DNA from 3 places in the Rahnella sp. BIGb0603 genome. Region 3 is predicted to be linked to each of the others. Evidence: predicted binding sites of a transcription regulator. Region 3 holds the regulator's gene; each other region holds the start of a gene.

Region 1 (9,975 bases), 530 kb from region 3:
CCTATTGCACAGTCTATTCCCCGGTTGAGCATTTGCCGATTTTGCTCGGCGAACTCAGTGGTATTGCGGAAGTTTCCCTGACCACCGGTCAGCCAGAATCCAATAAAAGCGACCACAGTCAGGTTCAGCTGGAGATTAAAGAGAAAGTCGACATGCTGCATAAAATCCAGCGTGCCCTTGATGACGACCGCTTTGTGCTGATGGCGCAGCCGATACTGGGCGTGCGCGGCGACAGTTATCATGAGATTCTGCTGCGCCTGTTTGATGGTGAACAGGAATCACTGGTGACGCCGGATAAATTCCTGCCGGTGGTGCATGAGTTCGGTCTTTCTTATCAGATGGATATGTGGGTTCTGCGGCACACGCTGATGTTTATTCATCAGAACCGCGTGCGTCTTCCCAGCCTGCGTTTTGCCGTGAACTTTACACCATCCACGCTGTGCCGCCCGACGTTTACCCGCGATTTTAAAACGCTGATGCTGGAATTTGAGATCGAACCGTTCCAGATCGTTTTAGAAGTTACGGAATCGCATCTACTTCAAAACATGAAGTATGCGGATTATGCGATGCGTGAACTGCGCTCTTATGGCTGCCGGATTGCGATTGACGACTTCGGCACCGGTTACGCCAGTTATGGCCGCCTCAAGGCGATTCAGGCTGATATTTTGAAGATTGACGGCAGTTTTGTGCGCAACATGCTGACCGATCCGCTGGACGGATACATTGTGCAGTCAATTTGTCAGGTGGCGCGCATGAAACATCTGTCGATTGTGGCGGAATACGTGGAAACCGAAGAGCAGAAAGCGGCACTTCACGCACTGGGCGTGGATTATATGCAGGGGTATCTGGTGGGCAAGCCTCTGCCGCTGGCCTCGCTGCTGGAATTTCAAAAAAACTGATTTATCAGTACGCTGAAAAGTTAAAAGCCCTCTGAGCATAAAATGCCAGAGGGCTTTTTTTATTGTCCGGATTTATTTGTCAGAAGGCTCAGCGTCTTCTTCTTCGAGCATCAGTTTCCAGCCCGTGACATCGTTCCAGTAGCTTTGTTCGCGTTCGAAATCGAGCTGAACCAGGTTATTCTGGGCCAGATATCCCGCCGGGAAACGCAGCGTCCAGTGATTATCATCGGTCGATAACCGCAGGGATTCCGGCGTGGTTGTCGACTGGCGCTGGTTGTTGAGCAACGCCCCCAGACGCAGCAGCTGAATCAGCGGAATATAATGCTTCTTCTTAAACAAATTCAGGCGCGGCAGTTCTTCGAGCTTGATGGCTTTGCGGTGAAAACGCACCAGCGTCGCCAGCAGCGTTTGCTGTTCCTGATTAAAGCCCGGCAAGTTGGTATTTTGCAGGATATAAGAAGAATGCTTGTGCATGCCGGTGTGGTTGATGCTCAGGCCGACCTCATGCAGCATGGCGCTGAATTTCAGCAGAGATTCGAGCTGCGGCTGTACCAGTTTGGTATTTTGCGCCAGCCATTGGGCATACAACTGTTCCGTCGTTTCAAGCACGCGGCGCGCCTGTTCCCGGTCGATATTGTAATGCTCGGCCAGGCTTTTCGCCGTGCGGGTGCGGATATCCTGATGACGGAACCGGCCTTCCATTTCATACAACACGCCTTCACGCAGCGCGCCGTCGGAAAGGCGTAATTCTTTCACCGCCAGCGCATCAAACACGCCGCGCAGAATCGCCAGGCCGGGAACGAATACCGACTGACGATCTTCTGATAAGCCCGGCAACTCCAGCGCACTGAAATTCTTAAAGTTCAGCACGGCTTCGGTCAGCATTTCCAGCCGTTCAGGGGTAATCAGACCGTCTTTTTCACCCATTTCGACCAGCACTTCATGGGCGGCTTTGATACTGCCTGAGGCGCCCAGCGCATACTGCCAGCCTTGCAGACGATACTGCCACGCCAGTGTTTCGAGTTTCTGTGCGGCGGCGAGTTGTGCGCGTTTGAAATTGCTGCGGCTGATTTCACCGTCGGGGAAAAACATCTGCGCAAAACTGACGCAACCCATGCGGCGGCTTTCGGCCAGTAGCGGCTCGAAATCTTCGCCGATGACCAGTTCAGTCGAACCGCCGCCAATGTCGACCACCAGCTTGCGGCCTTTTTCAGGTTGCGTGTGTTCAACGCCCATAAAAATCAGACGTGCTTCTTCCTGACCGGAAATAATTTCTATCGGATACGGGATTACTTCGGCGGCGCGCTTGAGGAATTCCTCAGCGTTCACCGCCTGACGCAGCGTATGGGTTCCAACGATAGTGACGTTATTTTCCGGAAAACCCTGCAGGCGTTCAGCAAATAAAGCCAGGCAATCCAGCCCGCGTTGAATGGCTTCTTCACTGAGCACATTTTTATTGTTGAGGCCATCGGCCAGGTGAACGCGCTGTTTCAGGCGTCCCAGCACCTGCAATGCGCCGTTAACGACGCGGGCGATCACCATATGGAAACTGTTCGATCCGAGGTCGATCGCAGCAATTTCCTGTGGCTTGGCATTCAATGGGCTGCTGCTTTTAAGGGGCATAGTTGTGTAACGCTCCAGGGGTTCAGGCTTGCTGACTTTGTTGTTCCAGATCTTTGAGATATTCGTAAATCGCCAGTTGTGCGCGCACTTTGCGACGATTTCCGCGTGGAACATACCGGTTGCTCAGTTCTTTATCAATCACTCTGGCTTTTACCGTGTCGCTGAACAGCAGTTCGAGAATGTCCAGAACGCGCTGTTTCAGGCGCGGATCGAGCAGGGCGACAGCCACTTCAATGCGGTAATCAATATTTCGGGTCATCCAGTCAGCGGAAGACAGGAAGACTTTGGTATCGCCGCCATTTTCAAAGACATAAACGCGATCGTGTTCAAGATAGCGGTCGATGATACTGGTGACCTGAATGTTTTCGCTGAAGCCGGGTAAGTTGGGCACCAGTGAACACATGCCGCGGATCAGCAGGCGGATTTTGACGCCCACATTCGACGCGACGTACAGACGATCAATCAGCCCTTTGTCCACCAGATTGTTGATCTTCAGCGTAATGCCGCCGGTTCCGCCAGCCTGCACGTTGGCGATCTCTTTGTCGATCAGGCGGTAAAGCATGTCGCGCGAGTTTTGCGGCGACACCATCAGATGTTCGAAAGAAACCGGGCGGTAAGGGTTTTCAATAAAGTTGAAGACGCGACGGACTTCGTTGGTGATACGCGCATCAGCGGTCAGCAGCGAATAGTCGGTATAAAGCCGCGCGGTTTTCTCGTTAAAGTTACCGGTCCCAATATGAGCATAGCGGACAATTTCATCGCCTTCGCGGCGCGAGATAAGAAAGAGTTTTGCGTGAATTTTCAGACCCGGCGCAGAGAAAATAACGTGTACACCGGCTTCCGTCAGACGTTTCGCCCAGTGAATGTTAGCTTCTTCATCGAAACGCGCCTGCAACTCAACAACAACCGTCACTTTCTTGCCGTTATGCGCGGCGTGGATCATCGATTCAATAATGCGTGAGTCTTTTGCCACGCGGTAAATATTGATTTTTATCGATAAAACGTTCGGATCAAACGATGCCTGGCGCAACAGTTCGAGAACGTGCTCAAACGTGTGGTATGGGTAATACAGCAACACGTCCTGTTCACGAATAGCGGCAAAGCCGTTACGGAATTTATCGAACCACAAATGACGCAGGCGTGGCAGAGGGCGGTTGACCAGATTGGCTTTGCCGACGTTTGGGAAACCAATGAAATCTTTAAAGTTGTGGTAACGGCCACCGGCAATTACAGAATCGTAGTTGGAAATACCGAGCTTGCCGCGAAGCAATTCCACCATTTCATCCGGCATGTCGCGCTGATAGACAAAACGCACCGGCTCGGCGGTCAGACGCTGTTTCAGGCTCGATGACATGAGTTCCAGCAGGCTGGATTCCATTTCTGTGACCAGATCGTATTCGGCGTCGCGGGTCATTTTCATCGAATAGGCATTCAGCGCATCGTAATCGAAGAAGCCTTTGAAAATGTCGTCGAGGCAATAACGCAGAATGTTATCCAGCAGGATCATCGGCTTGCGGCGGCGCGGCGCTTCCGGTGGCAGGTTAACGAAACGCGGAACTTTATCGGACGGGATTTCCAGCAGGGCGTAGTGAATCTCTTCGCCGCGGATAATTTCTACCGCCAGATAGGTGTAATCGTCTTTGAGGAATTGCACCAGATTGGTGTCGTGATTAATGAGGATCGGCGTAATGTGCTGGCGCAGCTGATGTTTGAAATACTGACGCAACCAGGCTTGCTGGTTTTCCGACACCTGACGCTCGTTAATCAGGAAAATTTGATTACGTGCCATTTCCAGCAGTAAATCGTTGTAGAGACTGTCAAATTCCTGATCAATGCGAAGCACTTTTGCCTGAATTTTTTTCAGCAAATGACGGGACGCGCCAAGAAAACCCTGTTCCTCACTGATGAGGATCCGCCGTTTTAAATCAGCAAAGCGGACTTTATAAAACTCATCCAGATTATTGGAGTAAATCCCTAAAAAACGCATCCTTTCGATCAGGGGATTACTTTTGTCTGCCGCTTCCTGCAACACGCGCTCATTGAAGGACAGCCAGCTTAGTTCTTTCTCGATATAAAGCTTTTCCTGACCCATTTTCACTCCGTTCATTTGGCTTACAACCTGGCCCATACAGGCAAATCGCCTGAAAAACACCGCAATTTAGCTCAACGTGATCTTCATGTTACCCGTCTGTTTCAAAGCCGGGCGCAACAGGAAGCCTTTTGTGAGAGGGCCTAGTGTCTACTACCAATATTGCGAAAGATTGACAGGAAAGTCCAACACTACAGGGGATGAATCAAGGAGAGTTTATGCAGGGGGAATAAATGAGGATCAAAAGCGGGAAAAGTCTTACCGGTGAAGGCGTTGTCGCCCTCACCGGTAAGGTATTTATGCGAAATCAGACGGCGCTGGCACCAATAAGAGATTCAGGTTTGACCTGAACAGGCTTAGTTTTATATTTCGCCAGGAACTGAGGCTGGAAAATACACATGCGGATGGCGCTGCGATATTCGCCGTTCACAAAGAATTCCTGCTTCAGTTCGCCTTCAAGTTCAAATCCGAGTTTGCTGTAAATATGAATCGCCTTTTTATTTTCTTTGTCGACGATTAAATACAGCTTATAGAGGTTCAGAACGGAGAAGGCATAATCCATGGCCAGACGGACGGCATCACCGGCAAAGCCTTTACCCTGATGCTGCGGGTCGATGATTATCTGAAATTCCGCGCGGCGGTGAATATGATTAATTTCGACCAGTTCGACTAATCCGACCGGTCCGCCCTGGAATTCAATAATAAAGCGACGCTCGCTTTGGTCATGAATATGTTTGTTATAGAGATCTGTCAGTTCGACGAACGCCTCGTAAGGCTCTTCAAACCAGTAACGCATGATGCTGGCGTTATTATCAAGACGGTGAACAAACGACAGGTCATCCTTTTCCAGTGGACGTAATCTGACGCTGTTATTGCTAAACATGGGGTGTTCCTCAAAAAATCAAAAAGCCGTTTTACCTGAGGTAACCTTCGTGAATATGAGATCTGAAACAACCGTGTTTCAGATGAAGGTCGGCGCACAAACGACGTTTAAACGTGCGCCGGGATGGGCATTATATCGGGTGAAATGTAAACAAGTGTCAAATGACAGAAAATAAAAAACCGGCACGGGGCCGGTTTATAGTGAAATCATCGCGCTTAAGCAGATTAATCCGCCGCGTAACCCTGTTCAGGCAGTGGATTATTATCCAGTAGCGCCTGTCCGTTTTGCAAGGACAAACGTCCTTCAACAAACCAGCTGACCACCAGCGGATAAATGCTGTGTTCCTGCGTTTGCACACGCGCCACCAGCTCTTCTTCAGTGTCTTCGGTAAACACCGGGACTTTCGCCTGCAATATGACAGGGCCACCGTCGAGCTGCTCAGTGACAAAATGCACCGATGTGCCGTGCTCGGTATCCTGATTTTCAATCGCCTGGCGGTGAGTGTGAAGACCCGGATATTTCGGCAACAGGGAAGGGTGGATGTTGATCATCCGTCCGGCAAAGCGCTGAACGAATTCTGCGGTGAGGATACGCATATACCCGGCGAGTACCACCAGATCGGGCCGGAATGTGTCGATGGCATCGGCCAGTGCGACATCAAACGCGGCGCGATCTTCGTAGGCTTTGACATCCAGCGCATGCGCCGGAATGTGGGCAGTACGGGCTCTTTCAAGCCCGTAAGCGGCGGATTTGTTGCTGAAAACAGCGCAGATTTCTGCGTTGATCCTTCCCTGCTGGCAGGCATCGATCAGGGCCTGTAAATTGCTTCCCTCGCCCGATACCAGAACCACAATCCTTTTCATTTCTATACCTGTCTTCAGTGGGTTGAATTACTGGATGACAACACGTTCAGCGGAGTCAGAGGCTTTAATGTAGCCAATTTTCCACGCTTTTTCGCCATTATCGTTCAGTAAAGCAATCGCCTGTTCAGCCAGCTCAGCCGGAAGTGCAACCAGCATGCCAACGCCACAGTTGAAGGTACGGTACATTTCGTGACGGCTGACGTTGCCGGCGGTTTGCAGCCAGGTAAAGACATCCGGCCACTGCCAGCTTGATTCATCAATGATGACCTGAGTATTTTCAGGAAGAACGCGCGGAATATTTTCCCAGAAGCCGCCGCCGGTCAGGTGGACGATACCGTGCACCTCGACGTTTTCGATCAGATTCAGGATCGATTTCACGTAAATTTTGGTCGGTGCCAGCAGATGGTCGGCCAGCGATTTGCCTGCCAGAACGGTGGTTTCCGGATTGGTTTTGCTGACTTCCAGAATTTTGCGCACCAGCGAGTAGCCGTTGGAGTGCGGGCCACTGGCGGCCAGGCCGATCAGCACGTCGCCGTCAGCCACTTTGCTGCCGTCGATAATTTCTGATTTTTCCACCACGCCGACGCAGAAGCCCGCGACGTCGTAATCTTCGCCGTGGTACATCCCCGGCATTTCAGCGGTTTCGCCGCCAACTAACGCACAGCCGGACTGTTTACAGCCTTCTGCAATACCGGTGATCACGCTGGCGGCAGTGTCGACATCCAGTTTGCCGGTGGCGTAGTAATCGAGGAAGAACAGCGGTTCAGCGCCCTGAACGATCAAATCGTTGACGCACATCGCGACCAGGTCGATACCGATGGTATCGTGGCGTTTTAAATCCATCGCCAGACGCAGCTTGGTGCCAACGCCGTCGGTACCCGAAACCAGCACGGGTTCACGATATTTTTGCGGCAGCGCGCAGAGAGCACCAAAACCGCCCAATCCACCCATAACTTCCGGGCGACGGGTCTGTTTTACTACACCTTTAATGCGGTCTACCAATGCGTTACCGGCATCGATATCTACGCCTGCGTCTTTATAGCTGAGAGAGGTTTTGTCGGTCACTGCGAAGTCCCCACGGCGGTTTGGGTTGGTGATTGAAAAATAATGCGCGGCAATTCTAACAGTGGAAGCAAACGTTTGCGAGCGCCTTATTGACTGTGTCTATCTATACTGATTTTAGAAGCCAATGAGAGAGCTTATCCAAAGTCAGCCTGATTGCAGCAAGGCGGCAAACGCACGAATCCCGATGAGCTGACATGAGTCAGTGATTCGGGTGAGAAAGTGCAGCCAACACCGCAGCAGTTAGACTGACGAAGGATATGTTGATCCGGATCAGGCAATTGGCAGTGGCGTTCAAAAAAAATGGCGTTATAATCTCGCGATTTTTTTTTTGCAGCCCAACCACCTTAGGAGAATAAACAATGAAGATCGTCGAGGTGAAACACCCGCTGGTGAAACACAAGCTGGGCCTGATGCGTGAAAATGACATCAGCACAAAACGTTTTCGCGAACTGGCTTCTGAGGTGGGTAGTCTTCTGACGTATGAAGCGACTGCCGATTTAGAAACTGAAAAAGTCACTATCGAAGGCTGGTGTGGTCCGGTTGAAATCGACCAGATCAAGGGCAAGAAAATTACCGTTGTGCCAATTCTGCGTGCCGGTCTGGGCATGATGGAAGGCGTACTGGAACACGTCCCGAGCGCGCGTATCAGCGTGGTGGGTGTGTACCGTGATGAAGAAACCCTGAAGCCTGTGCCGTATTTCCAGAAGCTGGTTTCTAACATCGAAGAACGTCTGGCTCTGGTGGTTGACCCGATGCTGGCAACCGGCGGTTCCATGATCGCAACCATCGACCTGCTGAAAAAAGCGGGCTGCCAGAGCATTAAAGTTCTGGTGCTGGTGGCGGCACCGGAAGGGATCGCCGCTCTCGAAGCTGCGCACCCTGACGTCGAGCTCTACACGGCCTCGGTGGATCAGGGACTCAACGAAAAGGGCTACATCATGCCGGGGCTCGGCGATGCGGGCGACAAGATATTTGGTACGAAGTAAGCGTTAAGCCGACTCATGAGTCGGCTTTTTTTTGGTTTTTAAAACACATAACACAACACCACACTTTAAGAGGATCACATCCATGACCCGTCGTGTCATCGGGGTAAGTGAGCGTCCGCCTTTACTGCAGACAATCCCCCTGAGTTTCCAGCATCTGTTTGCCATGTTTGGTGCCACCGTTCTGGTTCCCATTCTGTTCAAAATTAACCCGGCAACGGTGCTGCTGTTCAATGGCATAGGGACTTTGCTGTATTTATTTGTCTGTAAAGGGAAAATACCGGCGTATCTGGGTTCAAGCTTCGCGTTCATTTCACCGGTGCTGTTGCTGTTGCCGATGGGGTATGAAGTGGCGCTGGGCGGATTTATTGCCTGCGGTTTACTGTTCTGCCTGGTGGCGCTGATTGTTAAGAAAGCCGGGATTGGCTGGATTAACGTGATGTTCCCGCCCGCAGCGATGGGCGCAATCGTTGCCGTCATCGGGCTGGAGCTGGCCGGTGTGGCTGCCAATATGGCCGGTTTGCTGCCGGCTGACGGCGTACCGGTGGATTCCAAAACGATCATCATCTCTCTGGTGACGCTGTCGGTGACGATCCTTGGTTCCGTGCTCTTTCGCGGTTTCCTGGCGATTATCCCGATCCTCATCGGCGTGCTGGTAGGTTATGCGCTGTCCTTCTTTATGGGCGTTGTGGATGTTTCTGCGATTGAAAACGCGCACTGGTTTGCTCTGCCAACTTTCTACACACCGCGTTTCGAATGGGTAGCGATCCTGACCATTTTGCCTGCGGCGCTGGTGGTTATTGCCGAGCATGTCGGGCATTTAGTCGTGACGGCGAACATCGTGAAAAAAGATTTGCTGCGTGATCCGGGCCTGCACCGTTCGATGCTGGCTAACGGCCTTTCTACCGTGTTGTCCGGTTTCTTCGGTTCTACTCCCAATACCACATACGGCGAAAATATCGGCGTGATGGCGATCACCAAGGTTTACAGCACCTGGGTGATTGGTGGTGCGGCGATTCTGGCGATCCTGCTTTCCTGTATCGGGAAACTGGCGGCGGCAATTCAGGCCGTTCCGGTTCCGGTAATGGGCGGCGTTTCCTTGCTGTTGTATGGCGTGATTGGCGCATCCGGTATCCGCGTACTGATTGAATCTAAAGTCGATTACAACAAGGCACAGAACCTGATCCTGACTGCGGTGATCCTCATCATCGGCGTCAGCGGCGCGAAGATCCACATCGGTGCGGCGGAGCTGAAAGGCATGGCGCTGGCCACGATCGTGGGTATCTTCCTGAGTCTGTTGTTCAAAGTGATCGAGATTTTCCGCGGCGAAGAACAGATCATTGATATCGATGACGAGAGGGAAAATCCGCCAGTCTGAGGGGGATCATTTCTGACCGGTTTGCCAGCGCGCAACCGGTCAGGTGCTCGGATCGCAAGCGGTTGCACCGGGCACAGTTCATTTCACCGCGGATCCTTGCTAGAATTTGGCAGTTCCTTTTATTGACGTGACAACATCTGCGGTCTTCATACCGCTTTGGTTGAGGTGCTTCTGAATACGCCGGCACAGCTT
Region 2 (9,975 bases), on a different contig from region 3:
AGCCAGACGAAATCAAGGTTCCCCTAATATTGTTTCCCTGAGCGGGGAATGGAAATTCAGCTATTTTAACCGGCCAGAAGCCGTGCCCGAACAATGGCTGGAAGGTGACCTCGCGGATGCAGACAAGGTGCAGGTGCCATCTAACTGGCAGCTTGCAGGTTATGATGCGCCGATTTACACCAACGTTCAGTATCCCATCCCGGTTAATCCGCCGTTTGTGCCCGCAGAAAATCCTACAGGTTGTTACTCGCTCACAGTTTCTGTGGATAATGACTGGCTGAGCAGCGGACAGACCCGCATCGTGTTTAACGGCGTCAGTTCGGCGTTTTATCTGTGGTGCAACGGCCAGTGGATCGGTTACTCGCAGGACAGCCGTTTACCGGCGGAGTTCGATCTCAGTGATGTTCTACATGCCGGTGAAAACCGTCTGGCAGTGATGGTTCTGCGCTGGAGCGACGGCAGCTATCTGGAAGATCAGGATATGTGGCGCATGAGTGGCATCTTCCGCGATGTCACATTGCTGCATAAACCCCGGGAGCAGATCACGGATTACCAGGTGCGCACGCATCTGTTCCACGGTTTTACGCAGGCTGAACTGGAAGTGCAGGTCAGCGCGGCGGTACCTCAGGAAAGCGCGGCTGATTATCAGGTGCGCGTTCAGTTGTGGCAGGGCGATAAGCAGGTCGCAGAACATCAGCAGGCGCTTGGCAGTGAAATCATTGATGAACGCGGGGCGGCATATGATCGCACCACGCTGCGTCTGCCGGTCAGCCATCCTGCACTATGGAGTGCCGAACAGCCCGCTCTTTATCGCGCGGTGGTTTCCCTGATTTCTCCGCAGGGTGAGCTTATCGAAGCTGAAGCCTGCGACGTCGGTTTCCGTCAGGTGGAAATCAGCAACGGGCTGCTGAAAGTCAACGGACGGCCGGTTCTGATCCGCGGTACTAACCGTCACGAACATCATCCTGAAAATGGTCAGGTGATGGATGAAGTCACCATGCGCCGTGACATTGTGCTGATGAAACAGCACAACTTTAACGCCGTGCGCTGCTCGCATTATCCGAATCATCCGCTGTGGTACACACTTTGCGATGAATACGGCCTGTATGTGGTCGATGAAGCCAATATCGAAACCCACGGTATGCAGCCGATGAATCGTCTTTCAGACGATCCGGTGTGGTTCAACGCCTTCAGCGAGCGCGTCACCCGCATGGTTCAGCGTGACCGCAACCATCCCTGCATCATCATCTGGTCGCTGGGCAATGAATCCGGCCACGGTGCGAATCACGACGCGCTGTACCGCTGGATAAAATCTGTCGATCCGACGCGTCCGGTGCAGTATGAAGGCGGCGGTGCCAACAGCGCGGCGACCGACATCATTTGCCCGATGTATTCCCGCGTTGAGCAGGATCAGCCATTCCCGGCGGTACCCAAATGGTCGATTAAAAAGTGGATCAGTATGCCGGACGAAACGCGTCCGCTGATCCTCTGCGAATACGCCCATGCCATGGGCAACAGCTTCGGCGGTTTCGATAAATACTGGAAAGCCTTCCGCCAGTTCCCGCGTTTACAGGGCGGTTTCGTCTGGGACTGGGTCGATCAAAGTCTGCTGCGCACCGGCGCAGACGGCGAACGTTATATGGCCTACGGCGGTGATTTTGGCGATACGCCAAACGATCGTCAGTTCTGCATGAACGGACTGGTATTTGCCGACCGCACGCCGCATCCGTCGCTGTTTGAAGCGCAGCGTGCGCAGCAATTCTTCCAGTTCTCGCTCACCGGCACCTCACCGCTGACGATTGAAATTCAGAGCGAGTATCTGTTCCGCCAAAGTGATAACGAACAGCTGGTCTGGCGTATCGAGCGTGACGGCGAAGTCATTTCACAGGGCGAAACGGTACTGAACATCGCGCCTGACGGCAAACAAGTGTTGGATCTGGGTGATATCCCTCAGGCAGAAGGCGATTTGTGGCTGAACGTCGCGATACACCAGCCGCAGGCAACCGCGTGGTCCGAAGCGGGGCACCGCAGCGCCTGGGATCAATGGCAGCTGCCGCAACCGCTCAGCCTGCCGGTGCAGGAGAAAACCTCCACCAGCGCGCCGGTTCTGGATCGGCAGGGCGATATGATTTCTGTAGTCCACGGCGCGCAACGCTGGCAGTTCAGTCAGCAAACCGGACTACTGGAACAGTGGTTTGATGACAAAACGCCGCGCCTGCTCTCTGCACTGCGCGACCAGTTTGTCCGTGCGCCGGTGGATAACGATATAGGCGTCAGCGAAGTCACCAGAATCGATCCGAATGCGTGGGTGGAGCGCTGGAAAGCCGCCGGAATGTATCAGCTGGAATCGCGTCTGCTGAATATTTCCGCCGATCAGTTGCAGGATGGCGTGGTGATTACTACCACGCATGCATTTATGGCGGGTGAGGAAGTGCGTTTGCTGAGCCGCAAAATTTTCCGCATCGATAATCAGGGTGAGTTGCATATCAGCGCCGACGTCAGTGTGGCGGCGAACGTGCCGTCGCCGGGGCGCATCGGCCTGACCTGTCAGCTGGCAGATATCGCGGAAAACGTCCGCTGGCTGGGGCTGGGACCGCATGAAAACTATCCGGATCGTCGTCTGGCCGCGCAGCACGGGCGCTGGACATTGCCACTCGGCGATCTGTATACGCCGTACGTTTTCCCGACCGAAAACGGTTTGCGCGGTGGGACGCGTGAACTGGAATACGCCGGTTGGACGTTGCAGGGTAATTTCCACTTTGGCCTGAGCCGCTTCAGCCTGCAACAGCTGATGGAAACCAGTCATCGTCACCTTTTGCGTGAAGAAGAGGGCACCTGGCTGAACATCGACGGTTTCCATATGGGCGTCGGTGGTGATGATTCGTGGAGCCCGAGCGTCAGCCCTGATTTCCTGCTGACTGCCGGCCAGTATCATTATTCATTCACCTGGAAACGTGCCTGACAGCCTGTGCCGCCGGGTTCATCTCCGGCGGCGAAATATTCAGACGTAAGGAAACTGCGTATGTATTACCTGAAAAATACTAACTTTTGGATGTTCGGGCTGTTCTTCTTCTTCTATTTTTTCATCATGGGTGCATATTTCCCGTTCTTCCCGATCTGGCTGCACGACATCAATCAGATCAGTAAAAGTGACACCGGAATAATATTTGCCAGCATTTCGCTGTTCTCCCTGCTTTTTCAGCCGGTGTTTGGTTTACTGGCCGATAAACTGGGGCTGAAAAAGCATTTGCTCTGGGTGATCACCGGTATGCTGGTTCTCTTCGCACCATTCTTTATTTACGTGTTCGGCCCGCTGCTGAAAATTAATATCTATCTCGGTTCGGTGGTCGGCGGGATTTATCTCGGCCTGATTTACAACGCCGGTGCGCCTGCGATTGAAGCGTATATCGAAAAAGTCAGCCGCCGCAGCAGCTTTGAATTTGGCCGTGCGCGGATGTTCGGTTGTGTCGGCTGGGCGCTGTGTGCGTCGGTGGTCGGCATCATGTTCACCATCAACAACGAATTTGTTTTCTGGCTCGGTTCCGGCTGTGCGGTCATTCTGGCAATCCTCTTGCTGATCGCCAAACCTGAAGTTACGCCTACCGCGCGCGTAGTTAATGAACTGGGCGCGAACACCAAACCGTTCAACCTGAAGATTGCCCTTGAGCTGCTCAAAGACCGCAAACTCTGGTTCCTGGCGATTTACGTGATCGGCGTGTCCTGCACGTACGACGTCTTCGACCAGCAGTTCGCCAACTTCTTTACTTCGTTCTTTGATTCGTCGTCCGAAGGCACACGCGTTTTCGGCTATGTCACCACCATGGGCGAGTTGCTGAACGCCTGCATCATGTTCTTCGCACCGCTTATCGTGAACCGCATTGGCGGGAAAAATGCGCTGCTGCTGGCCGGAACGATTATGTCGATTCGCATCATCGGCTCGTCGTTTGCCTCATCGCCGCTGGAAGTCGTGGTGCTCAAAACGCTGCACATGTTTGAGGTGCCGTTCCTGATTGTCGGCTGCTTCAAATACATCACTTCAGTGTTTGAAGTGCGCTTCTCCGCGACGATTTATCTGGTGACGTTCTGCTTCTTCAAACAGGTGGCGATCATGTTTATGTCCGTCTTCGCCGGGAATATGTATGACCGTATCGGTTTCCACGGCACGTACCTGATCCTGGGATTAGTGGCGCTGACGTTCACCGTGATTTCGGCCTTCACGCTGAGCGGAAGAGGGCCGTTACAGGCTTTCAAAACGCCTGAAACGCTTAAGAACAGCCGCGTAAATTCCTAATCTGATAGCCTTTCTCAACGGGCGGTTGGCACTTCATCGCATTGTTAGTTAACCTTAAAGCACACTTGCTGCCCGCATCGTCGGGCAGCTTTGGTTTCTTGCAGCCCGACAGGGTGTAATTTTGGGGTACTTTAAATGGATGATTTGAACGTTGTAGGCAGCATTAATAATGCTGGCAACTGGTTGGTGAGAAACCAGGCCTTACTTCTGCATTATGCTGTGAACATTGTGGCGGCTATTTTCATTCTGATCGTCGGTCTGATAATCGCCCGCGTCGTTTCCGGCGGTGTCAGCCGTGTTCTGAAAGTTCGTGGTATTGATATCACGGTTTCTGATTTCCTTTCCGCTATGGTGCGTTACGCGATTATCGCCTTCACGCTGATTGCGGTTCTCGGACGCATCGGGGTGCAAACCACGTCGGTGATTGCGGTTATCGGTGCCGCCGGTCTGGCCGTCGGTCTGGCGTTACAGGGCTCGCTGTCTAACTTCGCGGCTGGCGTGTTGTTGGTTATTTTCCGTCCGTTCCGTGCCGGTGAATATGTGGATCTCGGCGGCGTAGCCGGTACGGTGACGCACGTACAGATTTTCTCAACCACTCTGCGTACGCCGGACAACAAAATCATCGTCGTACCAAACGGTAAAATTATTGCCGGTAACATCATCAACAATTCACGCGAACCGACAAGCCGTATCGATATGACCATCGGCGTGGGTTATGACTCTGACATTGATCTGGTCAAATCGATCCTCACCGAGATCATCACTGCCGATCAGCGTGTGTTACAGGATAAAGGCGTCACCGTACGTCTGAATGAAATGGCCGCTTCTACCCTGAATTTCATCGTGTACGCATGGACCAGCAACGGTGATGCGCAGAACGTGAAATGGGATCTGCTGGAATCGTTCAAACGTGCGCTGGATAAAAACAATATCAATATTGCGTATCCGCAAATGGACGTTCATTTGTATCCGGCGGCCCCTGTCGTTGTGGATAAAAACGTACAGCCTGCGGAATAAAGTCGCGGCTTCTCAAAGGGCGCCTGCGGGCGCCTTTTTTGTGTCTGAAAAATGGGCTCCTCACAAATAAGTCAGGCTAATGACCGATTAGAAATATCCATTTCCTCTAATGACACCAAAGCCCTTACACTGCGCGCAATCTCTGTTATTAACTCTTTAAGGATATTCACGTGCTGGCTATTTTCCTGCAAGGACTGGCGATGAGCGCCGCAATGATTTTACCCCTCGGACCGCAGAATGCGTTTGTGATGAATCAGGGCATTCGCCGCCAGTATCATCTGATGATTGCGTCTTTATGCGCGCTGAGCGATATCGTGCTGATTTGCGGCGGGATATTTGGCGGCAGCGCGCTGCTGAGCAAATCGCCGCTGTTATTAGCGCTGGTAAGTTGGGGCGGCGTGGCATTTCTGCTGTGGTATGGCTGGGGCGCGTTTCGCACGGCATTCAGCAAAAATCCTGAACTGGCACAGGCGGAAGTGGCGAAGCAAAGCCGCTGGAAGATTGTCGTCAGCATGCTGGCGGTGACCTGGCTCAACCCTCACGTTTATCTCGATACGTTCGTCGTATTGGGTAGTCTGGGCGGAAGCCTGAGCCACGACGAACGTTCGTGGTTTGCGCTCGGCGCGGTCAGTGCTTCTGTGCTGTGGTTCTTCGGGCTGGCCATTCTCGCGGCATTACTCGCGCCCTGGTTAAACACCGGGAAAGTGCAGCGCGTCATCAACTTTATTGTTGGCGTAATTATGTGGGGGATTGCCGTACAACTGGCGCGTCAGACCGGCGTATTTTGAGTTTTTACCCGAAAACAGGTTTTTGTCACTAATCTTAGTTTCAGTTGTAACGGTTTATGCTACGGTTTTGCGGATTGATTGAATTAACTATTGCCAGATCTTTGATGATTAATGGAGGCACTGTGAAACTGAAAGCATTGGCTGTAGCAGCGATGTTGGGATTAGGGACTTTACCTTTAGCGTTGCACGCGGCAGAAGTTCCTGCCGGCCCGCACGTGGTGACATCAGGTACGGCAAGCGTTGACGCCACACCGGATATCGCGACGCTGGCCATTGAAGTGAGCGTATCGGCAAAAGATTCCGCGAGCGCCAAGAAACAAGCCGACGATCGTGTGGCGGAATATTTTGGTTTCCTGCAGAAAAACGGAATTGAAAAGAAAGACATCAATGCCGCGAATCTCAGCACACAGCCGGAATATAATTACCTGAAAGACGGCAGTTCAGAGCTGAAAGGCTACCGTGCGGTGCGGCAGGTTCAGGTGACATTGCGTCAGCTGGATAAACTGAACGATTTGCTGGATGGTGCATTAAAATCCGGCCTGAATGAAATCCGTTCTATCGAACTGGGTGTGGCAAATCCTGATCGTTTCCGTGACGAAGCGCGCCAGAAAGCCATTGATAACGCCACACAGCAGGCGAAATCTTTGGCAGAGGGCTTCCACACCAAACTGGGGCCGGTTTACAGCATTCGTTATCACGTCGCCAACTACCAGCCAATGCCGGTTGCGCGCATGTTTAAAGCCGCCGCCGCACCCACGCAAAATGATGCCGCTGAAACCTACGAACAGCAAAGCATTCACTTTGATGATCAGGTCGATGTGGTGTTCGAACTGCAGCCGCAGGCACCCGCACCAGCTCAGTAAATATGACGCCGTAATAATGAAAAACCCGCTCCGGCGGGTTTTTTGTTTTCTGCGGCGCTAAATCAGTCCTGACGCAACACCTGGTGTCCGTGTGCCAGCAGGGCATCGGTGACTTTACGCATCATGCGGCTTTCCGGCGCAAAGCGGTGCCAGTACAGCATCCGGCGCTGGAACAGGCCGGGCGTCAGGTCGATAAGCTCGCCGCTTTCCAGCTCTTTCTCGATTTGCAGATGCGGGATCATACAACAGGTCGTGCCCTGACGTGCCAGCTGCACAAAGGCTTCCGACGAGTTAACGATATGACACGGCACGCTGCCCGGTGACAAATCGAAGTTCTGTTGAAGGAATGCCTGGTGCATATCGTCGAGATGATCAAACGCAACCGCCGGCGCTTTCAGCAGCGCGGAACGGGTGACGCCGTTCGGGAAATACCGATCGGCAAACGGCTTGGAAGCGACAAACAGGTAATCCAGCGCGCCAAGTTGATCGACCAGACAGCTCGGAAGCGGCTGCGGTTGAATACTCACCGCGCCGACCACTTCACCGCGGCGCAGACGTTCCTGCGTCCGGGTTTCATCTTCAACCTGCAAATTCAGGCGGATAGGTGAATCGACCAGCACGGATTTCAGCGCCGGTAACAGCCAGGTTGCCAGGCTGTCGGCGTTAACCGCCAGCGAAAGCAGCAGCGGCGTATCGTTACTGTCGCTGTTACTGTCACTGCCGAGCCACTCTTCTTCCAGCAGTTCCACCTGATGTAACAGGGCCAGTAATTTCTGCCCCTGTTCCGTCGGACGAGGCGGCACGGTACGCACCAGCAGAGGCTGGCCGAACAAATTTTCCAGTTGTTTAATGCGCTGAGAGACCGCCGATTGGGTGATGCAAAGCTTTTGTGCGGCGCGCTCAAAACCGCGCTCACGGATCACCGCGTCCAGTGCCTGTAGCGTTCTATAGTCCGGGCGTTTCATCGGAGTTCTGTCCCTTGGATTTAATTTTATCCGAACACTATGCCACAGATTGTCAGGTTTTGTGGTGAGGAAAATCGGGGCGCTTACAACCCAATTGCACTTAATAAGTGTGATCTGGTCACGCTCTTGTCTGCCCAATCTGCCGGCACATGCTTTATAATCACCGACACTTTTCCGTATTCACGCCACTTACGTTATCAGACAGAGAAGCCATTATGACGCAGGAAGAATTGAAAAAAGCAGTCGGCTGGGCCGCACTGGATTACGTGACTCCGGGCACCATCGTCGGTGTCGGAACCGGATCCACCGCCGCCCATTTCATCGATGCACTGGGTTCGATCAAAGGTCAGATCGAGGGCGCCGTTTCCAGCTCTGACGCTTCAACGGCAAAACTGAAAAGCTTAGGCATTCACGTTTTCGACAGCAACGAAGTGGACTCGCTGGACGTTTACGTTGACGGCGCGGATGAAATCAACGGCTTCATGCAGATGATCAAAGGCGGCGGCGCTGCGCTGACCCGCGAAAAAATCATTGCCGCGATCGCCAAAAAATTCGTCTGTATTGTGGACGCGTCTAAGCAAGTCGATGTGCTGGGTAAATTCCCGCTGCCGGTAGAAGTCATCCCGATGGCGCGTTCTTACGTTGCGCGTGAACTGGTGAAACTCGGTGGTCTGCCGGAATACCGCCAGAACGTTCTGACTGACAACGGCAATATCATTCTCGACGTCCATAATCTGAGCATTCTGGATGCCGTCGCGATGGAAAATAAGATCAACGGAATTGCGGGCGTGGTGACGGTAGGGCTGTTCGCCAACCGTGGCGCCGACGTTGCGCTGGTAGGCACTTCTGAAGGCGTAAAAACTGTCACGCTGAAGTAACCTATCAATAAGCAGAAGATCTGGCTGCTTTTGCTGAAAGCAGCCAGTCATCCCCCTGTCATAACACAATGTTATGAAGATGATAATTTTCTGAATGAATCATCTTTTCTTCAAAAGCCTTAATTTGGTGACTTATGTCACATTTCTCACTATCGCCTCCTGAACGTCTTGCTTTGTAAAATCTAACCAGCAGGAAATGCTGAAAACCAACAGGCGCGGTGAGCCTTCTGCTGTCTGGCAGGCAATCGTTTGTATTGATGATGGCGTATTTTTTGTTATGTTGACTGTGAGCAGTCACCTAGCAGTTCGAATTCAGCCAGAAAAAATATAGGGTCGGGAAATGGCAAAAGTATCACTTGAGAAAGACAAGATTAAATTTTTGTTAGTGGAAGGCGTCCACCAAAGTGCGGTTGATACACTCCGTGCCGCGGGTTACACCAATATTGAATTTCACAAAGGTGCTTTAGATACGGAATCGCTGAAAGAATCGATCCGTGATGCGCACTTTGTTGGACTCCGATCGCGTACTCAGCTGACCGAAGAAGTGTTCCAGGCAGCAGAAAAACTGGTGGCTGTAGGGTGTTTCTGTATCGGTACCAATCAGGTTGACCTGAAAGCGGCAACCCGTCGTGGTATTCCGGTCTTTAACGCACCGTTCTCTAATACCCGTTCCGTCGCCGAAATGGTGCTGGGCGAGATGTTGCTGATGATGCGCGGTATTCCTGAGGCCAACGCCAAAGCGCACCGCGGGATCTGGAACAAACTGGCCGTCGGCTCTTTTGAAGCGCGTGGTAAACGTCTGGGTATTGTCGGCTACGGCCACATCGGTACACAGTTAGGTATTCTGGCGGAAAGCCTGGGGATGCGCGTCTTCTATTACGACATCGAAAGCAAATTGCCGCTGGGTAATGCGCAGCCGATTGCGACTCTGGAAGAACTGCTCAGCACCAGCGACGTCGTGACCCTGCACGTTCCAGAAACGCCAGGCACCAAAAACATGATTTCCGAAGTGCAACTGGCACAAATCAAACAGGGCGCATTGCTGATCAACGCCTCACGCGGCACGGTGATCGACATTCCTGCCCTGTGCAATGCGCTGCGCAGCAAACATCTGTCCGGTGCAGCTATCGACGTCTTCCCGGAAGAACCGGCGACCAACAGCGATCCGTTCAA
Region 3 (9,975 bases):
AGCAGATCCGTACTTCGCATGAAGGATTGATCGGGCAAATCCTGACCATGAATCTGCTGCGCATTCAGGCTGTCTGGAGCCATTACCGCCTGCGCCGTCAGAACAACGTTCTCAATTATTTGCTGCATCAGCAACTGCGCATGACAAGCTACATTTCCAGCCTTCGCCGGATGCTGCTGAACTGGCCCCATCCGCCGGAAAATCTGGCCGACGTATTAACCGTTTTACTCGATGAACTCCGCAAACCGGACACCGATAAATATAGGCTATCAAAAATCCTTCAGTGCATTAAGCCTCATGACACCGCAGATTTTCGCCATCAGGCATTCTGGAAGCGGCTGCGTGATTTTTGCTGGCTTTATTTGCGCAGTGAACGCTGGTTGCGCCGCGTTGAAAAGGCCAATGCCGCAGAAGCAGAAATGCTGCAACCACCAAGAATCAGCCATCTCGCTCAGCATACTGACACTGTTGAAGCTGCTTATAACGGTCTGCGGACGTTCCTGTGTATTGTTATCGGATGTGCGTTCTGGATGACCACGCAATGGGATTCCGGTGCCGGTGCCGTGGCGCTGACCGCCGTCAGTTGCGTGCTTTATTCCTCAACCGCATCGCCCATCGGCAGCATCACGCTGTTAATTAAATCGCTCGGCCTGTTATTCATTGGCTGTTTTTTACTGAAATTCGGCCTGATGGTACAAATCGATAATTTCTGGGTGTTCTGCGCGTTCTTCCTGCCGATGCTGGTGACCATGCAGATGATGAAGCTGCAATACAAAAGGTACGCCGGATTGTGGGGCCAGATGATCGTGTTTATGGGCTCGTTTCTGGCCGTCACAAACCCGCCGGACTTTGATTACGGATCGTTTATGAATGACGGCGTCGCCAAAATTGCGGGCGTCATGCTGGCGGGGATCGCGTTCCAGGTTTTACGCCCAAGTTCGGATAAACGTAAAAGCCGTCGCATTATTCGCGCCCTGCGCCGCGACTTTATGGATCAGCTCAGCCGTAAACCTTCTCTGAGCCATTTCCAGTTTGAATCCCTGATTTACCACCGGATGAATCAGCTGAATCAGAGTAAAGACCAGATCTCGCGTACCTGGCTGCTGCGCTGGGGGGTGGTGCTGCTCAATTGCAGTCACATCGTCTGGCAGCTACGCGAATGGGAAACGCGATCCGACCCGCTTTCTGCGGTACGTGATGTCTGTATTCATTGTCTGAAAGGCGTGATGACGGAGCGTGGCGTCAGCCATGCAAATCTGGATGGTACGCTGGCTGAATTACTGCGTATGAGTGAATCACTGGCGCATCATCCTGAACCGGCGGCGCGCGATCTGGCGGGAGTGATCTGGCGTTTATATTGCTCGCTGTCACAGCTGCAACAGGCGATTTCAACGGATGACGGCCCGGCGGATCCTGCGCTTGCTGCCACAAAACCCGCCTGACCGTTAAGACTCAAAACGGGTTACGGAACATCGTAACCCAGAGCCGCTTTACGGATGCGGAACCACTGCTGGCGCGTCATCTCAAGCGATAATGATTTCAGTGCTGACGCCACGCGTTCGATTTTGCCCGAACCGATAATCGGCAACGGCTGTGAAGGCAGACGCATCACCCACGCATAAACCACCTGTTCAATGGTGTCTGCACCGGTTTCATTGGCCACGGCCTGAAGCTCGTCACGCAGCGGCTGGAATTCTGCCTCGCTGAACAGACGACCGCCGCCCAGACAGGACCACGCCATCGGTTTGATACGCAGCTGCTGGCAGAGATCTAAGGTTCCGTCGAGAATAGCGGGCTGATGAATCGGAGAAATTTCTACCTGATTGGTGACCAGTGAGAACGGCAGGCGCGACTGCAAAAGGCTGAACTGCGCTGGCGTAAAATTGGAGACACCAAAGTGTTTCACTTTGCCGCTTTTATGCAACTGCGTGAACGCTTCTGCCACTTCGTCGGCATCCATCAGCGGATCAGGGCGGTGGATCAGCAGTAAATCCAGCGAATCCGTATGGAGATTGCTCAGGGATTTCTCAGCGCGTTCAACGATATATTTATGATCGGTAATGTAGTGACCAATCTTGTTGTCAGGGTTTGCTTTAGTCGCGATACCGCATTTGCTCACCAGCTGCATTTTTTCGCGCAACGACGGTTTCAGACGCAGAGCCGCGCCAAACGCCGCCTCACACTGATAATCGCCATAAATATCCGCATGATCGGCGGTCGTGATACCCAGCTCGATATGCTGCTCCATAAACGCCAGAACCTGCTGCGGCGTCATATTCCATTCCATCAGACGCCAGTAACCGCAAATCAGTTTTGAAAAAACCGGGCCTTGCGGCGAAATCGGAGTACGTGCTTCCATTATGATTCCCTTAAGTTTTTCGTATTTTCAAGCTACAGAATACACAACGTCTGTGATGCTGTATTGATGCGAAGCGGAAGAATTGCAAAGAAGCAGACCGCCATCACGACCCTGACAATCTGCGTTACGTATTCAGAACAGTTCGGGTTGTTCCGGCAGCGGTTCGTCCGGCTGTTTTCCGGCACGTTGCTGGCGCGCTAAACGTTGCTGACATAAGCGCAGCACGTGGCGTTTTTCCGCATCGGTCATTTTCATCCAGCCAAAACGTTCTTCGCGGCTGCGCAGGCAACCACGGCAATAACCACGTTCATCGGCCTGACAAATTCCACGGCACGGACTGGGGATGTCGAAAAACTCAAGCTGCTGGGCCACACGCCCTCCGCAAATAACGGTGAACTTTTATTCAAGACGTTTTCTCGCCATCCCGCAAGATGATTTATCGCCCGATGTCTCAATCTTCAAATATCTGCAACACGGCGCTGCTACCTTACGCGTGGCTGTTTATTCTGTCTGAAAACAGCCCTACTGTTTCCCCGACATCAATAAGAAAACAGATGTTTGCCCTCACCTCAGCCGGCACCCGCCGGCTCTTTTTTCTTCATTTTTCGCCCGCACAGTGATACGACGCAGGGTAAGTTTTTTCGAAAAGGCACCGTGCGCGTAGTCACAAGCGCCCCGGATACGATAGAAAGAGCCATGAATAAACGGTCGTATGCGGGGAGTACGCTCCATAATGTCATACCGATCAATCCCATAATTTCGGAGTTACTCAAAATGACTAAGCTTTTCACCCCTCTTGTTGTTGGTAAAAACACTCTGCCAAACCGCGTGTTTATGGCTCCACTGACCCGCCTGCGCAGCATTGAACCAGGTGATATCCCGACGCCGCTGATGGGTGAATATTACGCACAGCGCCACAGCTCCGGCCTTATCATCACCGAAGCGACACAAGTTTCCTTCCAGGCGAAAGGTTACGCGGGCGCACCCGGCCTGCACACGCCGGAACAGGTTGCGGCCTGGAAAAAAATTGTTGCCGGCGTGCATCAGAAAAACGGCCACATCGCCGTACAGCTTTGGCACACCGGCCGCATTTCGCACAACAGCGTTCAGCCGGACAACCAGACGCCGGTTGCGCCCTCAGCGGTCAATCCTAATACGCGTACCAGCCTGCGTGATGAGCAAGGCCACGCCATTCGCGTCGATTGCCCGACACCGCGCGCGCTGGAGCTGAGTGAAATCCCAGGCATCGTGAATGATTTCCGTCACGCAGCAGCCTGTTCAGCAGAAGCCGGTTTCGATTACATCGAACTGCACGCGGCGCACGGTTATCTGTTGCACCAGTTCATGTCTCCGGCCTCTAACCTGCGTGAAGACCAGTACGGCGGCAGCATTGAAAACCGCACGCGCCTGACGCTCGAAGTGGTAGACGCCGCTATTGACGCCATCGGAGCTGATCGCGTCGGTATCCGTATTTCCCCGATGGGCCCGTTCAACGGCCTCGACAACGGTCAGGATCAGGAAGAAGCGGCAATTTATCTGCTGGATGAACTTAACAAACGTAAACTGGCCTACCTGCACATTTCTGAACCTGACTGGGCGGGCGGCAAACCTTACACCACAGAATTCCGCGAAGTGATCCGCGCGCATTATCAGGGCGTGATTGTCGGTGCCGGTGCGTATACCGCAGAAAAAGGCGAAGAGCTGATCGAAAAAGGTTACATCGATGCCGTGGCGTTTGGCCGCAGCTACATCGCCAACCCGGATCTGGTCGAGCGCCTGAAATCACATGCACCACTCAATGAACCAAAACCTGAAACCTTCTACGGCGGCGGTGCTCAGGGCTATACCGATTACCCAACGCTGTAATCAATAATAAATTTTTACACCTTCTTTGCGGCAGCCGACGCCCTCCGGTTGCCGCTTTTTTTGGTCAGTCATTCAGCAACTGATTGCCGTTTTACGGACAAAACGGTCACTATCAGTTAGGCTTGAAATAATAATCATCATGCTGCGAATAAAGAGGAAATTATGCGTTTACTCCATACCATGCTTCGCGTCGGCGATCTGCCGCGTTCAATCAGCTTTTATACCGATGTTTTAGGCATGCGACTGCTGCGTACCAGCGAAAATACAGAGTACAAATATTCACTGGCCTTCGTGGGTTACACCGAAGAAAGTGAAGGCGCCGTGATCGAGCTGACCTACAACTGGGGCGTAGACAGCTACGACATCGGTACCGCCTATGGTCACATCGCGCTGGGCGTAGATAACGTTGCGCAAACTTGTGAAGATATCCGTAATGCGGGCGGTAAAGTGACGCGTGAAGCGGGCCCGGTTAAAGGCGGTTCAACTATCATCGCGTTCGTGGAAGATCCGGATGGCTACAAAATTGAATTGATCGAATCCAAACATGCCGGTCAGGGTCTGGGAAATTAATCCTTTGCAATAATGGCCTTAACCGCTGACAGGGGCGCTGATGCGCCCTTTTTTATTGCCAATTTCTCCGTGCCCCTGTAACGGGTGACAAAATTTGTCATAATGCGCGCTGAATTCGATGAAGATTAAGAAGCTAATGGCCGAGAATAGTGACATTAACGCCCTGAAAGGTCGTTTTCGTGGTTTTTATCCCGTGGTGATTGATGTGGAAACCGCCGGATTTAATGCCAAAACTGATGCCCTGCTGGAAATTGCCGCGATCACGCTGAAAATGGATGAGGACGGCTGGCTGCAAAGCGACGAGACCGTACACTTCCACGTTGAGCCTTTCGAAGGCTCGGTGCTGGTGCCGGAAGCGCTGGCTTTCAACGGTATTGATCCGACCAACCCGTTGCGTGGTGCGGTCAGTGAATACGAAGCGCTGCACGAGATTTTCAAAGTTATCCGTAAAGGGATGAAAGAACAGAACTGTAACAGGGCGATTATCGTGGCGCATAACGCCAATTTTGACCACAGTTTCCTGATGGCCGCCGCCGAACGTGCGGGGCTAAAACGCAATCCTTTCCATCCGTTTGCCACCTTTGATACCGCCGCGTTAAGCGGGCTGGTGCTCGGGCAAACCGTGCTGGCGAAGGCCTGTATCAGCGCCGGTATCGTGTTTGACAGCAGTCAGGCGCATTCCGCCCTGTACGACACTGAACGCACAGCAGAACTGTTTTGCGAGCTGGTGAATCGCTGGAAACGCCTCGGCGGCTGGCCGCTGGCACTGTCTGCGGATGAAAACGAAGTGGAAGAAGCACCGGAAGAAAATCAGCAATAATTTTCGCGGCTTTCATGCAGTCGAAAGGACAAATAAAAAGAGCGACATAATGTCGCTCTTTTTTTACCGGTAACCCCGGGTCAGGCTGCCGGTATTTCTGAATCGCCCTGAATTACTCTTCAGAGGATTTGTATTTCTCAGCCGTTTCTTTGATCAGCTGTTGCAGTTCACCGCGCTGGAACATCTCAACCACGATGTCGCAACCGCCAACCAGCTCACCATCAACCCACAGCTGCGGGAACGTTGGCCAGTTAGCAAATTTTGGCATCTCAGCACGAATATCCGGGTTCTGCAGGATATCAACGTAAGCGAAACGCTCGCCACACGCAGACAGCGCCTGAACAGCCTGTGCTGAAAAACCGCAGCTTGGCAGTTTTGGAGAACCTTTCATGTACAGCAGAATCGGGTTTTCAGAAACTTGCTTCTGAATTTTTTCAATCGTTGGAGTGGTCATTTCTTGCTTCCTCAAGCCGGTACAGGCTGTCACGGTCATTACTCTTCACGCGCAGCACACAGAGACGGTGTGCAATCACAATGCTTTCTATTGTAACGATGGCTGCCACCAGATAAAAACGCCAATTTTTGTGGGGTCTTTCTCAATACTGGCATTTCGCTAAACAATCTTCTGCGCTTGCGTTCAGGTTCACATATTTAAAGATTCATCGAGAATAACATTTTTGCCGTTCCACGATAATGTCAGATTTGCAAAATCCCATTCTTTAACTTAAATAATAACATGATGAAAAGTGGTTATTTTTTTGACTAAAAATGGCGGTTATTTCGACATAAAAAAAGCTATTAACTTTTTCTCACAATATGATCTAGAATCGAGGCAATTCGTGCTTTTTTGTCTCGTTCTTTTAGGCAATACTCTGACATCCCTGATGTTTAACCCTACCACTCATGGTAACGAAGCTATGCGCTTACTGTTCACGCTTTTTGTGCTGCTCTTTACCCAGCTGTTTCTGAATATGGCTCATGCGTCGCCACAGACTCGTGTCGCTGCCGACCAGCGAAAGAGTCATGTTAACCAGGTCACGCCGGAAGAACGCCGAAAGCGAAAAACGGCAGCCGCGAAAACCAGCAAGAAAACCAAAGTCGCGCCGGTTTCAGAACCTAAAACTCAGGAAAAAAATTCGAAGAAGAAAGTCAAAAGCACCGAACTGGTTAAGCGAAAGACGTCTTCTGAAAAAACAGTAAAAACGACGCGGGCCGAGAGTAAAAAAGAAAAAACACTCAAGACAACCCGGGCCGAGGCGAAAGCAGGGAAGGAAACGAAAACCCGCTCTCTCGCTAAAAACAGCAGTGAAAAGGCCAGTAAAAAAGAAGCGTATGGCCGCCACCGCAAAGGCAAAAAGTTACGTGAAGAAGACAGTAAACCGATAACGCTCAGCGCAACACACAAGAAACGTTATCAGCACGCACAACAAACCGCGATGACCAAGCTGATGCACCAGGTCGGCAAACCTTACCGCTGGGGCGGAACGTCACCGAATACAGGTTTCGATTGCAGCGGACTGGTTTACTACGCATATAAAGATTTGATCCGTATTAAAATGCCCCGCACAGCGAATGAAATGTACCACTTGCGCGATGCGGCCCCGGTCAAACGGGGTGAATTAGAATCCGGCGATCTGGTTTTCTTCCGGATTAATAACCGCGGCGCCGCAGACCATGTCGGTGTTTACGTAGGAAACGGGAAGTTTATCCAGTCACCGCGCACCGGCGAAGACATTAAGATCACCTCACTGGGTGACGATTACTGGCAAGATCATTATGTAGGCGCACGACGGGTAATGACCCCTAAGACGATCCGATAATAAACAATTCGTTAAGTCTGAAGTTTCGCTAATCAGCCATTGAATAGCATTTAACGAAGAGTTTCTGCAGGGAAGAGTATCGGCGGAATGGGTGACTGCGTAAAATTGAAAAGGGCGATTCCTGTTATAGGTAATCGCCCTTTTTATTGCGGCTTTCGCGCAAATCAGTTCATCACTGCGGTGAAACTGAAAGCAATAATCACGAGCAAAGCGCAGACCGTAGTGATCAAAGAAAATTTCAGGTTGCTGTCCATTAAACCCCCTTACGGATCAAATTGTGGCGTTCGTATAGCCACACTGAATGTGTGCCAACGCATTTTCTCATAATTCGCATTGAAAATCTTGTGCTGAATGACACCAGGTTCATGACAATTTTACTTCCACTTTCCTGCATTATAAGTGAAAATTGTCGGTTACCACGCCTGTGTGCCGGTCGATTTCACCCGAGAGCATTTCACGCCTCACTCTGAAGAATCCACCCAACGATTTCACTGCCCTTTTCGAAGTCAGCAGTTAAATCCACGCAAGCAAACGATTAACATAATGCTAACGTGCTGAAACACGTGAGCACAGGAGTCATTTTTTACATGGCAACGATTAAAGATGTCGCAAAGCGCGCTGGCGTTTCCACCACAACCGTGTCGCACGTCATCAATAAAACCCGTTTCGTCGCCGAAGAAACCCGAGCCGCGGTTCTCCTTGCAATCAAAGAGTTGCACTATTCTCCCAGCGCTGTGGCACGTAGCCTGAAGGTCAATAACACCAAAACGATCGGTCTTCTGGCAACGTCCAGTGAAGCGCCCTACTTCGCCGAAGTGATTGAGGCCGTGGAAAACAGCTGTTTCTCAAAAGGCTATACGCTGATTTTGTGTAACTCACACAATAATCTGGAGAAGCAACAGGCCTACCTGCAAATGCTGGCGCAAAAACGCGTCGACGGTTTACTTGTGATGTGCGCGGAGTATCCGGACGAATTGCTGAATATGCTTGAAGAATACCGCTCCATCCCGATGGTTGTGATGGACTGGGGCGAAGCGCGTAAGAATTTCACCGACAGCATTATCGATAACGCGTTTGAAGGCGGCTATATGGCCGGACGTTATCTGATTGAACGCGGTCATCGCGATATCGGCGTGATCCCTGGGCAACTGGCGCGAAACACCGGCGGCGGCCGTTTCCAGGGCTTTGTGAAAGCACTGACGGAAGCTAATATTCCTCTTCGTGAAGAATGGGTCGTTCAGGGCGACTTTGAGCCGGAATCGGGCTATCAGGCCATGCACAAAATTCTGATGCAGAAAAACCGCCCGACGGCTGTATTCTGTGGCGGTGACGTGATGGCGATGGGGGCAATCTGTGCCGCCGATGAGCTGGGCCTGCGCGTACCGCAGGATATTTCCGTGATTGGCTATGATAACGTGCGTAACGCGCGCTATTTCTCACCGGCACTGACGACAGTTCATCAGCCAAAAGAACGTCTGGGCGAAATGGCCTTTACCATGCTGCTGGACAGAATTATCAGCAAACGCGAAGAGTCGCAGACCATTGAAGTGCATCCCAAACTGGTTGAGCGCCGTTCCGTGGCCGACGGCCCGTACCGCGATTACCGCCGTTAACTTTCAATAAACGCCTGTGCCGCAGGCGTTTATTGTCAGTCGCGCAACCATTCCCGGTTCATCGTTTCCGTATCGCCCATGTATTCCAGCAGCCACGCCAGCGAAGGCGACGGATTGCTCTGATCCCACGTCAGGCAGCACGGGCTGTCCGGAAAGGTATTTTCCAGCGACAGTACCTGTAATTTTTGCTGTTCAATCCAGGGTGTCACGCGGTGAACCGGCATCATGCCAACACATAAACCTTCGTTCAGACATTCCAACGCACACGTCCAGTCGGGAACCACCAGCCGCCGCTGGTTATCCAGCGTCCAGGTATCGCGTTTCGGCAATGTCCGCGATGTATCTTCCAGGCAAAGCGCCGGATAAGGCCGTAACTGATCGTCACTCAGTATTCCCTGCGTCTGGGCCAGCGGATGTTGCGCGCTGACCACACAATGCCAGTCCATAAAACCCATATCGCGGAAATTGAACCGTCCACCGACGGGGATCGCCCGCGTCGCGCCGATGGCGACATCCGCCCGCCCGTCGACCAGCGCGTCCCAGACACCGTTAAAGACTTCCGAATGAATGATGAGTTCGGTATCAGGGAAATGGCGATAGAAATCCAGCACCAGCTGCCGTGTCCGCACAGGTTTAACGATACGGTCAACGGCCACCCGTAATTCTCCGCGCCAGCCATTGGCGACCTGCTGACACTGGCGGCGGGTCGCTATCATTTTTTTTGTCAGAACCCGCGCTTCGTCGACAAAAACTTTACCGGCAGGAGTCAGAATAACGTCGCGATGTCTGCGTTCAAACAACGGAACGGCCAGCCATTGTTCAAGCTGGCGAACGGTGTAGCTGATGGCAGAAGGAACCCGGTGCAAGTCCTGCGCGGCAGCGCTAAAACTGCCTGTTCGGGCGACGGCATCGACCACTTCAAGTGCA

The links. Region 3 encodes PurR, which represses purine synthesis genes. Its sites were predicted from a motif close to CANGCAAACGTTTGCNTG; they were not measured.
Region 1: purM (phosphoribosylformylglycinamidine cyclo-ligase) is a predicted target of PurR. The motif match lies at 7,487-7,504, and genes of this name have one in related genera.
Region 2: serA (phosphoglycerate dehydrogenase) is a predicted target of PurR. The motif match lies at 9,041-9,058, and genes of this name have one in related genera.

Annotation. Positions count from the first base shown of each region.
Region 1 covers NZ_JANUEX010000001.1:897,079-907,053, reverse strand. Annotated here, with positions in the region: gene M2403_RS04355 (EAL domain-containing protein) at 1-899, shown strand, start outside; gene ppx (exopolyphosphatase) at 972-2,522, opposite strand; gene ppk1 (polyphosphate kinase 1) at 2,545-4,614, opposite strand; gene speG (spermidine N1-acetyltransferase) at 4,919-5,494, opposite strand; gene purN (phosphoribosylglycinamide formyltransferase) at 5,719-6,357, opposite strand; gene purM (phosphoribosylformylglycinamidine cyclo-ligase) at 6,385-7,422, opposite strand; gene upp (uracil phosphoribosyltransferase) at 7,782-8,408, shown strand; gene uraA (uracil permease) at 8,491-9,783, shown strand; gene hda (DnaA inactivator Hda) at 9,949-9,975, shown strand, end outside.
Region 2 covers NZ_JANUEX010000004.1:60,058-70,032, reverse strand. Annotated here, with positions in the region: gene M2403_RS11690 (beta-galactosidase) at 1-2,962, shown strand, start outside; gene M2403_RS11685 (MFS transporter) at 3,023-4,291, shown strand; gene mscS (small-conductance mechanosensitive channel MscS) at 4,427-5,308, shown strand; gene argO (arginine exporter ArgO) at 5,479-6,096, shown strand; gene M2403_RS11670 (oxidative stress defense protein) at 6,219-6,959, shown strand; gene M2403_RS11665 (LysR family transcriptional regulator ArgP) at 7,022-7,924, opposite strand; gene rpiA (ribose-5-phosphate isomerase RpiA) at 8,140-8,802, shown strand; gene serA (phosphoglycerate dehydrogenase) at 9,143-9,975, shown strand, end outside.
Region 3 covers NZ_JANUEX010000001.1:364,671-374,645, forward strand. Annotated here, with positions in the region: gene M2403_RS01680 (FUSC family protein) at 1-1,442, shown strand, start outside; gene M2403_RS01685 (aldo/keto reductase family oxidoreductase) at 1,463-2,359, opposite strand; gene M2403_RS01690 (DUF1289 domain-containing protein) at 2,492-2,731, opposite strand; gene M2403_RS01695 (alkene reductase) at 3,134-4,225, shown strand; gene gloA (lactoylglutathione lyase) at 4,388-4,795, shown strand; gene rnt (ribonuclease T) at 4,932-5,615, shown strand; gene M2403_RS01710 (Grx4 family monothiol glutaredoxin) at 5,728-6,069, opposite strand; gene M2403_RS01715 (C40 family peptidase) at 6,533-7,435, shown strand; gene M2403_RS24905 (YnhF family membrane protein) at 7,600-7,689, opposite strand; gene purR (HTH-type transcriptional repressor PurR) at 8,023-9,048, shown strand; gene punR (DNA-binding transcriptional activator PunR) at 9,084-9,975, opposite strand, start outside.